3 regions of the Lysinibacillus sp. FJAT-14222 genome follow, and region 1 is predicted to be linked to each of the others. Evidence: riboswitches for the same ligand, from Rfam matches in the RefSeq annotation. Region 1 holds a riboswitch; each other region holds the start of a gene.
The links. Region 1 has a riboswitch for S-adenosylmethionine ahead of AN161_RS16065 (MetQ/NlpA family ABC transporter substrate-binding protein). Riboswitches for the same ligand answer to the same signal wherever they lie in the genome.

Region 1 (3,281 bases):
GACTTGTCGAGCTACCGTTAGCCGTTTTAAATCCTGGCGATACAATGCTTTTGCCTGATCCTGGCTATCCTGATTACTTATCAGGTGTTGTATTAGGTGATGTTAATTTTGAAGTCATGCCGCTTTTTGCAAAAAATAATTTTCTGCCTGATTATCATGCTTTATCCGATGACGTAAAAGAAAAGGCTAAGCTTCTTTATTTAAATTACCCGAATAACCCAACTGGCGGCACTGCAACACTTGAATTTTTCGAGGAAACAGTGCGCTTTGCTAAAGAGCACAACATTATCGTCTCACATGATTTCGCTTACGGAGCAATTGGATTTGACGGCAATAAACCTAATAGCTTCCTGCAAGCAGAAGGTGCCAAAGAGGTCGGCATCGAAATGTATACTTTATCTAAAACGTATAATATGGCAGGCTGGCGCATTGGTTTTGCAGTTGGTAACGCTGATATTATTGCGGCTATTAATCTTATTCAAGATCATCTATTTTGTAGTCAATTCCCTGCTGTGCAACAAGCAGCAGCGGTTGCCCTTACAGCATCTCAGAATTGCGCGGATGAGCTAAGAGCGACTTATGAGCGTCGACGAAATGTTCTGATCGAGGAAGCACAGCGAATTGGTTGGCAAGTAACCGCACCGAAGGGCTCTTTCTTTGCATGGCTCCCTGTTCCATTAGGTTATACAAGCGAGCAGTTTGCTGATGTATTACTCGACAAAGCTGATATCGCAGTAGCGGCAGGTAATGGTTTCGGTGAATATGGTGAAGGCTATGTGCGGGTCGGTTTACTTGTTAGTGAAGAACGCTTACGCGAAGCGATCAGTAGAATTGAAAAATTAAACTTATTTAACGCATAAGTATTTGATTTCCCTCTATCCAAAAACTGTCCCATTAGCTCACACTTGCTATGGGACAGTTTTTTCATCTCATTATCTTCCTTGGTAGCTCTAGCCCTTCTTCTAGCGGATAACATTGGACATGCCCCGTTTACTGTCGAATATGCTGAATCCCCTGTACTTCTGCTAGAACAACATCAGCTGTGATAACAACATTCCGCCGGACACAACACCCTAATAGTGCACTAATAATCCTTCCAAATGAACCCACACCATAGTTGACTCTCACTGACATTCCAAGCCTTCTTCCTTGATGAAATATTATAATAAAATAAAAAATTTCAAAAATTCCATTGACTTACCATAACCAATAATTTATATTAGTTCTATCGGATTTACAAAAAAATATTATAAATCTCTTATCAAGAGTAGCTGAGGGACTGGCCCTATGAAGCTCGGCAACCTCCTTTTTTTAAGGAAGGTGCTAAATCCTGCAAACGATCATCGTTTGATAGATAAGAGAGGACGTTTTTTCATGAGCCTCTCTTAGTTTATAAGAGAGTTTTTTTTATTTTTAACTACCGATAAAACAACATTGGAGGTTTTCTCATGAAAAAGAAAAACAAATTTTTACTAGGTTTAGCGAGTCTCACATTGGTAGCAGCATTAGTAGGCTGCGGTACTAAAGAAGACAGTAAAGATAGTCAAGATAAGGCTATTAATGAAAATAAAATTGTAGTGGGTGTGACTTCTGGTCCACACGAACAAATTACAGAGATTGTTGCAAAAGTTGCCAAAGAAAATGGCTTAGAGGTTGAACTAAAAACGTTCTCTGATTATGTTTTACCAAATACATCGTTAGCCGAGGGTGATCTTGATGTAAACAGCTATCAACACAAGCCATTCCTCGACGCATTTAACAAAGATCACAAAACAGATTTAGTGCCAGTAGGAAAAACAATTTTAAATCCTATGGGCTTATACTCTGAGAAATATAAATCATTCGATGAGATTCCTGATGGTGCAACATTCGGATTACCAAATGATCCAACAAACGGGGCTCGTGCTCTATTTGTCCTTCAAGAAGCAGGCATCATTAAATTAAAAGAAGGTGCAGACTTAACAGCATCTATTCGCGATGTGGAAGAAAACAAAAAGAATTTCAAATTCATTGAATTGGAGGCTGCACAAATTCCTAAGCAGCTTAGTGAAGTAGATGTGGCAGCTATTAATACGAACTTTGCTCTTGATGCTGGCATTAATCCTAAAAAAGATTCCATCCTTTTAGAATCTACTGACTCTCCTTATGTGAATTACATTGCAGTCCGTGCTGAAAACGAAGATGACCCAACGATCAAAAAATTCGTTGAAGCTTATCAATCTGATGAAGTACGCAAATTTATTGAAGAAGAATTCAAGGGTTCTGTTATTCCGGGCTGGTAAGTGACGATTAAGGACCTTTCATACAATCGAGGATCTGCGAGACTTCTACGGAAAACTAGCAGATTCTTGCTTTAAGAAGGGCTTAGAAAGGAGATATCACAGTATGATTCAATTAGAAAATATAACAAAAGAATTTAAAACTAAAAAAGGTATCGTCAAAGCAGTAGATGGTATTAACTTGCATGTCAAAAAAGGTGAAATTCATGGAGTTATTGGCTACAGCGGTGCAGGAAAAAGTACTCTTATTCGCTGTGTTAATTTATTAGAGCGACCAACAACAGGAAAAGTATTGATCGACAATGTAGATATTACTTCCCTTTCTCTAAATGACCTTCGCAAAACACGTCAAAAAATCGGGATGATCTTCCAGCATTTTAATCTCTTGAAAACAGCGACTGTTTACAACAATATCGCGGTACCATTAAAGCTTCTAGGCTATAACGACTCTGAAGTGAAAAATCGCGTTGCACAATATGCAGAAATTGTTGGCTTAACAGAGAAATTAGATAGCTATCCTAGCCAGCTTTCAGGTGGTCAAAAGCAGCGGGTCGCTATTGCACGTGCCCTTGCCCAAGAGCCTGAGATTTTGCTCAGTGATGAAGCGACGAGTGCTCTCGATCCTGAAACAACTGACGCTATTCTTGAGCTTCTCTTGAAAATTAATCGTGAGCTCGGCATCACTATTTTACTCATTACACATGAAATGAATGTTATTCAAAAAATTTGCGATGATGTATCCGTTCTTGAATCAGGGAAGGTTGTAGAATATGGCTCTGCTATAGAACTATTTTCGAAGCCTCAGCATTTAACGACACGTAAGTTTTTAAATACCATTTCTCAACGCAATTTATCGCCTTCCCTTATCAAGCAATTAAATGTCTCAGGAAGTGTGATTCGTTTAACATTCCTTGGTGAAAGTACCGGGAAACCTTTACTTGCAGAAGTGAGCAAAGTTTATGATGTACAACCAAATATCTTAACAGCTAATATCATTGAATT
Region 2 (3,281 bases), on a different contig from region 1:
TTTAATCCAAAGTAGCTTAACGAATTGTATGTCCCCCACATTGTGTGTTGACCACCGTTAACTGTATGGATATTGCGTTTGTTTAAGAAAACCTGTGTATTTTCTGGTGATTGAACTTGGTGAACTAGATGGTCAAAATATAATGTCATGACTAAACCCCCTCTTTTTTCACTCTATTATATACTTTACCTGTTAGTTTTATTGGTTTAAAATAAAATTAAGAATATTCCAATTATTAAGGAGTTACTATATTTTGTGATGACTATTTTTAGATGCACGCGACGAAATAACTACCGTGCAGATGGTTAATCAAAAAAGGTTTTTCATTTCCATAAATCAATGGTATATTCACATAAAATATCAAGAGGTGATTAGAATGACAGACAGAGTAGCAGCTTTTAAATTAGCATTAGGTAATTATCCAACAGGCGTTACGGTTGTCACAGCTTGTAATGATGCAGATGAACCTATTGGCATAACTGTCAATTCCTTTGCGTCAGTCTCCATAGATCCACTCCTTATTTTATGGTCGCTCGATAAAAAATCACAGCTGCATCCATATTTTACAGCAGCCGACAAGTTTGCTGTCAATATTTTAGCGAGCAATCAGGAGCATTTATGTACGCTATTTTCAAGTAAAATACCGGATCGTTTCGCTCAGGCAAAGTGGTCAACTTCCGTTCACGGTCTTCCGATTTTACACGATACAGTAGCCACTTTACAATGTAAAACATTTCAGCAAATCGATGCGGGAGATCATACGATACTTATTGGGCAGGTCATAGAAATTGATAATGCACAGAAGGAGCCCCTACTCTATCATCGTAGACATATTGGTGAAATCCCTAATAGTTTTTATGAATAAAACATCTTCAAGTAAGTAGAATACATGCAAAAACAGGATGATTCGTCGAAATCAATCCTGTTTTTTGTATCATATACAATTGCTGAATATTTAGCCATACTTGAATTTATGAATTAAAAGTAACTGTTTTTAAACTTTATTTAATTGATGGGGTAATGTTGAAAATATATGATACCTATTTTCAGTAGTTTTATTATTTCTCCCACGGAAGGTGATATGCTAATCATCAACCCTATTTTTCAGACTAACACCAAAACCACCCTACTACAATGAACAAGTAACCCGCTCCTTTAGCCAGCCGCTAAACAAAAAAGGCCACAAATAAACGAAGGAAATAATCCTGCTTGTGGTCCTCAAAGATCTGGTCAACTGTCATCATATTGTTTACTTTTTCTGTGGAAATCTCTGCTTTTCAAGTCTGTTAATTTGAACAATGACACCATCTTGAATCGTAATGTGTACTTCTCCAAATTCTAAATGTTGAATTGCCTTTGCAATTGCCTCTAGTTTTTTGTCATCTACCTTTGCCTGTTGAGTCATCCGATTCACCCCTTCTTTTTCATTCTTTTTTGTACAAAAGAGGCCAACGCATCAAATTGATTCATAGCCCCCTTATCTCTCAGATAGCTCTGTTGGATTTGGCGCCTACAATAATGATCACCGAGGCTTTATGGGTCAAGTCCCTCCACTTCTTTTGATAGGAATATTACGTTTCTTGGAAATAATTCTATAATTCTGAAAACCTATTGTCAATATAAATATTACAAAACCTAGCTGAATACTATGTAATTGAGTAAAAAGAAGTATTTTAATATCGATTTCGCCTCGGCGTAATTGCCGCTGTCGTTACAAAAAACATTTGCTGAATGAAAATAAAAATAAAGGGCTAACCATTGTTTAGTTAGCCCACATACAGAAATTATTTTATTCCATTACTTCATTTCTAATTCAAAAAGTGTAAAATTTATCCAAAAAAACTCACTACACTAATGTTACACTGACATTTTATTGCAAACATGTTTTTTAGAAATCCTTATGGAATTATCTTTACCTTGTTACATTTCTCAAAATCTATTCAATCAGACCTCTATTGTAGCTGCTTCTCTATATTTTCCCTTTTTGCTCTCTGAACACACTATCTACAGCTTCCTGCCATATCTCTTTATAATCTAATTCAATTCCAGTCAACATAAAATTGCCGATATTATCGTAGACCATCGCAAGCATATGAGCTTTTGCTTTAATATTTGAATCGCAAATTGCCTCAATTTGTACAGCGTATTTCAATAAATCATAAAAGCCGTCTAAAAAACATGCTTGGAGCTCTAAAAGCCTTTTCATATATTTTTCATCTCGGGAAGCTAACAGCATATATTGATTAAATATTTTATTAAAATGTATGTCTTTTTCCTGTTGCTCAATTGACATGTAGCCAATTTCCAATAGCTTTTGTATTAGATTGTCCTTCGAAATGTCTGTATAATTAAATGTAATTTCAAGTTTAATTTCTTTATAGATTTCTTCAAACAAATATTCAATTAGTTGATCTTTAGATTGAAAATAATAGTAGATAGCTGGTTTGGATATCCCTACCTCTTTAGCAATCATGGATAGACTTGTTTTATCAAATCCATTTTCAGAAAACATAACGTACGCAACTTCTAAAATTTTTTTAAATGTTTGTTCTGAATTACCCATATGACCCCTCCATTTTTTACCTAACGTTTAGTAAATAATAATCTAAATCATTACCTAAAACAATAATAAAACAAAAACTGTGCAGATCTTTGCCTACACAGTTTTCTCTTTAATCATTTTGTAAAAAATCCATTAATGCTTTCGCTGTTTTTTGCTTGCCCATAATCTTTATTGGTTCGCCTTCAGCCGGTACAATCCAGTGTGGCTCATCTCCTCCATATAAAGACTGTGAGCTATTAGCTACCATAAACTGAGCGTTGGCCGACTCCATCCGTAGACGTGCGCGGGACAGTAAAAAATCCTCATCATCTGTTGCCTCGAGTTTAAAGCCTACTAAAGTAACATTCGGCTGCCACTCTTTTATTTGACCTAATACTTTAGGCGCCTTTTTAAAGTGAATAATAGGTGGCTCATCAGATGGCATTTTACCTGCTTCCTCCATTAAATTCCCTGATTGGTCATATACTTTATCAATGAGCCAATCAGAACCAGCAGCAGCCATAATAACGATATCCACCTTTTCTTCCTGAACAGCATGTCGAACTTTCTCGCCTAAATCTTCTATACCTTCAAATCGAATGGTACGCATTTTATCTTTGTTTGTTGGCAGCTGCGCAAAATAACCATGCATATACAATACGTTTGCCCCAGCCGCTAGTGCCGCCTCAGCTAAATAACAGCCCATCGACCCTTTTGATAAATTCGTATGCCCACGCAC
Region 3 (3,281 bases), on a different contig from region 1:
TTTTGAGCAAGCTTGGAAATAACGCTTTTAATCTTGTTTTTATGGAAGAAGTATGGCACACTGAAAATGAATATATTACATATTTATGGAGGGGTTTTTTGCATGAGCACACCTAAAGACTTACGATACTCTGAAGAGCACGAATGGGTAAAAGTAGAAGATGGTAAAGTACGTATCGGTATTTCTCACTTCGCACAATCTGAACTTGGAGATATCGTTTTCGTTGAACTTCCACAAGTTGGCGATGAAATCAAAACAGACGATCCATTCGGTAGTGTAGAATCTGTAAAAACAGTTTCTGAATTATACGCACCAATCTCAGGTACAGTAGTTGAAGTAAATGCAGATTTAGAAGATAGCCCAGAATTCGTTAATGAATCACCATATGAAAAAGCATGGATGGTCGTTGTAGAGCCTGCTGACGCATCAGAAATTGAAAAACTTATGACAGCAGAGCAATACGAAGAAATGATTGCTGAATAAGACAAGCCATAATAAAAAACGTCGGAAATCACCGGCGTTTTTTATTATCTTCAATCATCCTGCCACTATAACTGGTGAGATGAAGGCAAGTATAGCCTCTTATCAATGGGTGTCTAACATTATCAGCGACAGAGCGTAATTGATATAATGGACTAGAAGGGATATGTCTAAATGGGGGTGGCGTGATGTTCGAGGGAAAATGCTTAATTGTCGAAGGCCGTTCGGATAAGCTTCAAATAGAGCCTATTTTAAGTGAGGATGTTATAATACTTTGTACGAATGGCACAATTGGTGTGCATCAATTAGAAGAGCTACTCGATCCATATGAGAGCTGGGAACTTTATACATTTTTTGATGCAGATACATCGGGTGATAAGCTACGGGCATTAATGGACAGACATTATCCAGAGGCAGAGCATTTACGTACGATGCCAACATATAAAGAAGTTGAGACAACTCCGAGAAAAGTGTTAGCGATGATATTGCTTCGTGCACATTTCTCAATCCATAATGAATATATTTTGTAAGGTTGCGTGAAAAAGATGGAAGAATGGTCAAAAGAGCAGTGGGACGCGGCTGTACAGTCGGGTGAAAAAGCTGCCTTTTATTTATATACGCCTATGTGCGGAACGTGTGCAGTAGCATCGAAAATGATGACGATTATCGAGCAATTACTGCCACAGCTAAAAATGGGCAAAGCAAATATTAATTTTTTAGAGCAAATCGCTTTTGATAATAAAATCGAAAGTGTACCATGTTTACTCGTCTGCGATGGCGGAAAAGTGACAGAAAAAATCTATGCATTCCAATCCGTACCATTTTTATACGAATTATTAAAAAAATCAATTGACTGAATTTTATGAGCATGGTAAAGTAACAAATATATTACTAAAACATTAAATATATCGAACTCTTATGAAGAGCGGCGGAGGGAAGTGCCCTATGAAGCCCGGCAACCATCACAATGTGAAAAGGTGCCAAATCACCCAAAGATTTTATCTTTGAAAGATGAGAGAACGGTTTAGCGTATAAGTTACGTGACCCCTTCTACTTGTCTATAAGTGAAGGGGTTTTTTTAACTTCTTTCAGCGGGTGTCCAAACACCCGCTGAAAGAAGTTAAAGCCTCCGGCGGATGTCATGGAATCGGAAAGGAGTTCTTAGGGGATATTAGCCTAAAACCATCGCATCCATGCGATAACGGCTAATTGACCTGCATCATGCAGGCCTAAGCACAAAGCCGATTCCGGACGCAATTATGCCGAGGCATAATTGATATAAGAAGAAAAGGAGAATTCGCTATGATCCAGCTTCAAAATATTACAAAGAAATACAAAACCGCGAATGGCGAATTAACAGCAGTCAAAGACGTCAACCTTTCTATCAATAAAGGTGAAATTTTTGGCATTATCGGCTATAGTGGCGCTGGTAAAAGTACAATGATTCGTTTGTTAAATGGTTTAGAAAAGCCTACATCTGGTACGGTGACGGTTAACAATCAAGAATTTTCATCCATAAAGGGGCAAAAGCTCAGAGATGCTAGACAAAAGGTTAGTATGATTTTCCAGCATTTCAATTTACTTTGGTCTAGAACTGTTGAAGAAAACATCTCTTTCCCACTAGAAATCGCAGGTGTTCCAAAGGCACAACGTGAAGCACGTGTGAAAGAATTGATCACATTAGTTGGCTTAGAAGGGCGCGCTAAAGCATATCCATCCCAACTATCAGGGGGACAAAAGCAACGTGTAGGTATTGCTCGTGCGCTAGCTAATGATCCAGAGGTATTGTTATGTGATGAGGCAACATCTGCACTCGATCCGGAGACAACAGATGCTATCCTTGATCTCCTTGTCGATATTAACGAACGATTAGGTTTAACGATTGTGTTAATCACACATGAAATGCACGTTATTCGCAAAATTTGTCATCGTGTAGCAGTTATGGAAGCTGGAGAAATTGTAGAACGTGGTGAAGTATTACAAGTATTCCAAGCTCCACAAGCAGCTATTACGAAAAAATTCGTTTCTCAAATTACAGATACGAAGGAAACACAGGAAACTGTGGCACAAATTAAAGCAAATTATCCTAATGGACAACTTGTCAAACTAGTTTTTGTAGGAGAAAAAACAGAGCAACCTGTCATTTCACATCTTGTAAAACAGTTTGATGTGGAAGTAAGTATTGTACATGGTAATATTTCGCAAACGAAAAATGGCGCGTACGGTACACTTGTTGTGCAAATCGATGGCTCAGAGGCGAATGTTGCTGCTGCACTTAGCTACTTAAATACAGTCGAAGTACAAACGGAGGTGATTGCAAATGTTAACTAGTCTTTTTCCGAACGTCGACTGGGAAAAAATGTGGGACGCTACGTATGAAACATTGTACATGACAACAATCTCTACGGTTATCACATTTATACTTGGATTAGTAATTGGGATCTTATTATTTTTAACAAGTCCAAACCAACTATGGGCCAATAAACTTGTTAACTTTTTAACAGGCTCAATCGTTAACATTTTCCGTTCTATTCCATTTATCGTTTTGATTATCTTATTAATTCCATTTACAAAATTTTTACTTGGCACAATTCGTGGAGCAAATGCAGCTTTACCAGCACTAATTATAGGGGCTGCACCATTCTATGCACGAATGGTATTAATTGCCTTACGGGAAATTGATAAAGGTGTTATTGAAGCAGCTCGTTCAATGGGTGCTAAAACGTCAACGATTATTTGGAAAGTATTAATTCCAGAATCATTACCAGCTCTTATTTCTGGTGTTACTGTAACGGCTGTAG

Region 2: it holds a riboswitch for S-adenosylmethionine, as region 1 does, so the genes downstream of both, AN161_RS27420 (YezD family protein) here and AN161_RS16065 (MetQ/NlpA family ABC transporter substrate-binding protein) in region 1, are expected to answer to the same signal.
Region 3: it holds a riboswitch for S-adenosylmethionine, as region 1 does, so the genes downstream of both, AN161_RS04515 (methionine ABC transporter ATP-binding protein) here and AN161_RS16065 (MetQ/NlpA family ABC transporter substrate-binding protein) in region 1, are expected to answer to the same signal.

The regions. Positions count from the first base shown of each region.
Region 1 is NZ_LIYL01000038.1:11,223-14,503, reverse strand. It holds gene AN161_RS16070 (pyridoxal phosphate-dependent aminotransferase) at 1-860, shown strand, start outside; gene AN161_RS30650 (hypothetical protein) at 991-1,134, opposite strand; SAM riboswitch class I at 1,256-1,361, shown strand; gene AN161_RS16065 (MetQ/NlpA family ABC transporter substrate-binding protein) at 1,449-2,282, shown strand; gene AN161_RS16060 (ATP-binding cassette domain-containing protein) at 2,386-3,281, shown strand, end outside.
Region 2 is NZ_LIYL01000016.1:58,488-61,768, forward strand. It holds gene AN161_RS07105 (VOC family protein) at 1-149, opposite strand, end outside; gene AN161_RS07110 (flavin reductase family protein) at 377-865, shown strand; gene AN161_RS27420 (YezD family protein) at 1,250-1,405, opposite strand; SAM riboswitch class I at 1,475-1,569, opposite strand; gene AN161_RS07115 (TetR/AcrR family transcriptional regulator) at 1,970-2,563, opposite strand; gene AN161_RS07120 (phosphopantothenoylcysteine decarboxylase) at 2,673-3,281, opposite strand, start outside.
Region 3 is NZ_LIYL01000010.1:137,101-140,381, forward strand. It holds gene AN161_RS04495 (arsenate reductase family protein) at 1-22, shown strand, start outside; gene gcvH (glycine cleavage system protein GcvH) at 103-483, shown strand; gene AN161_RS04505 (hypothetical protein) at 669-1,010, shown strand; gene AN161_RS04510 (thioredoxin family protein) at 1,026-1,337, shown strand; SAM riboswitch class I at 1,394-1,498, shown strand; gene AN161_RS04515 (methionine ABC transporter ATP-binding protein) at 1,783-2,811, shown strand; gene AN161_RS04520 (methionine ABC transporter permease) at 2,801-3,281, shown strand, end outside.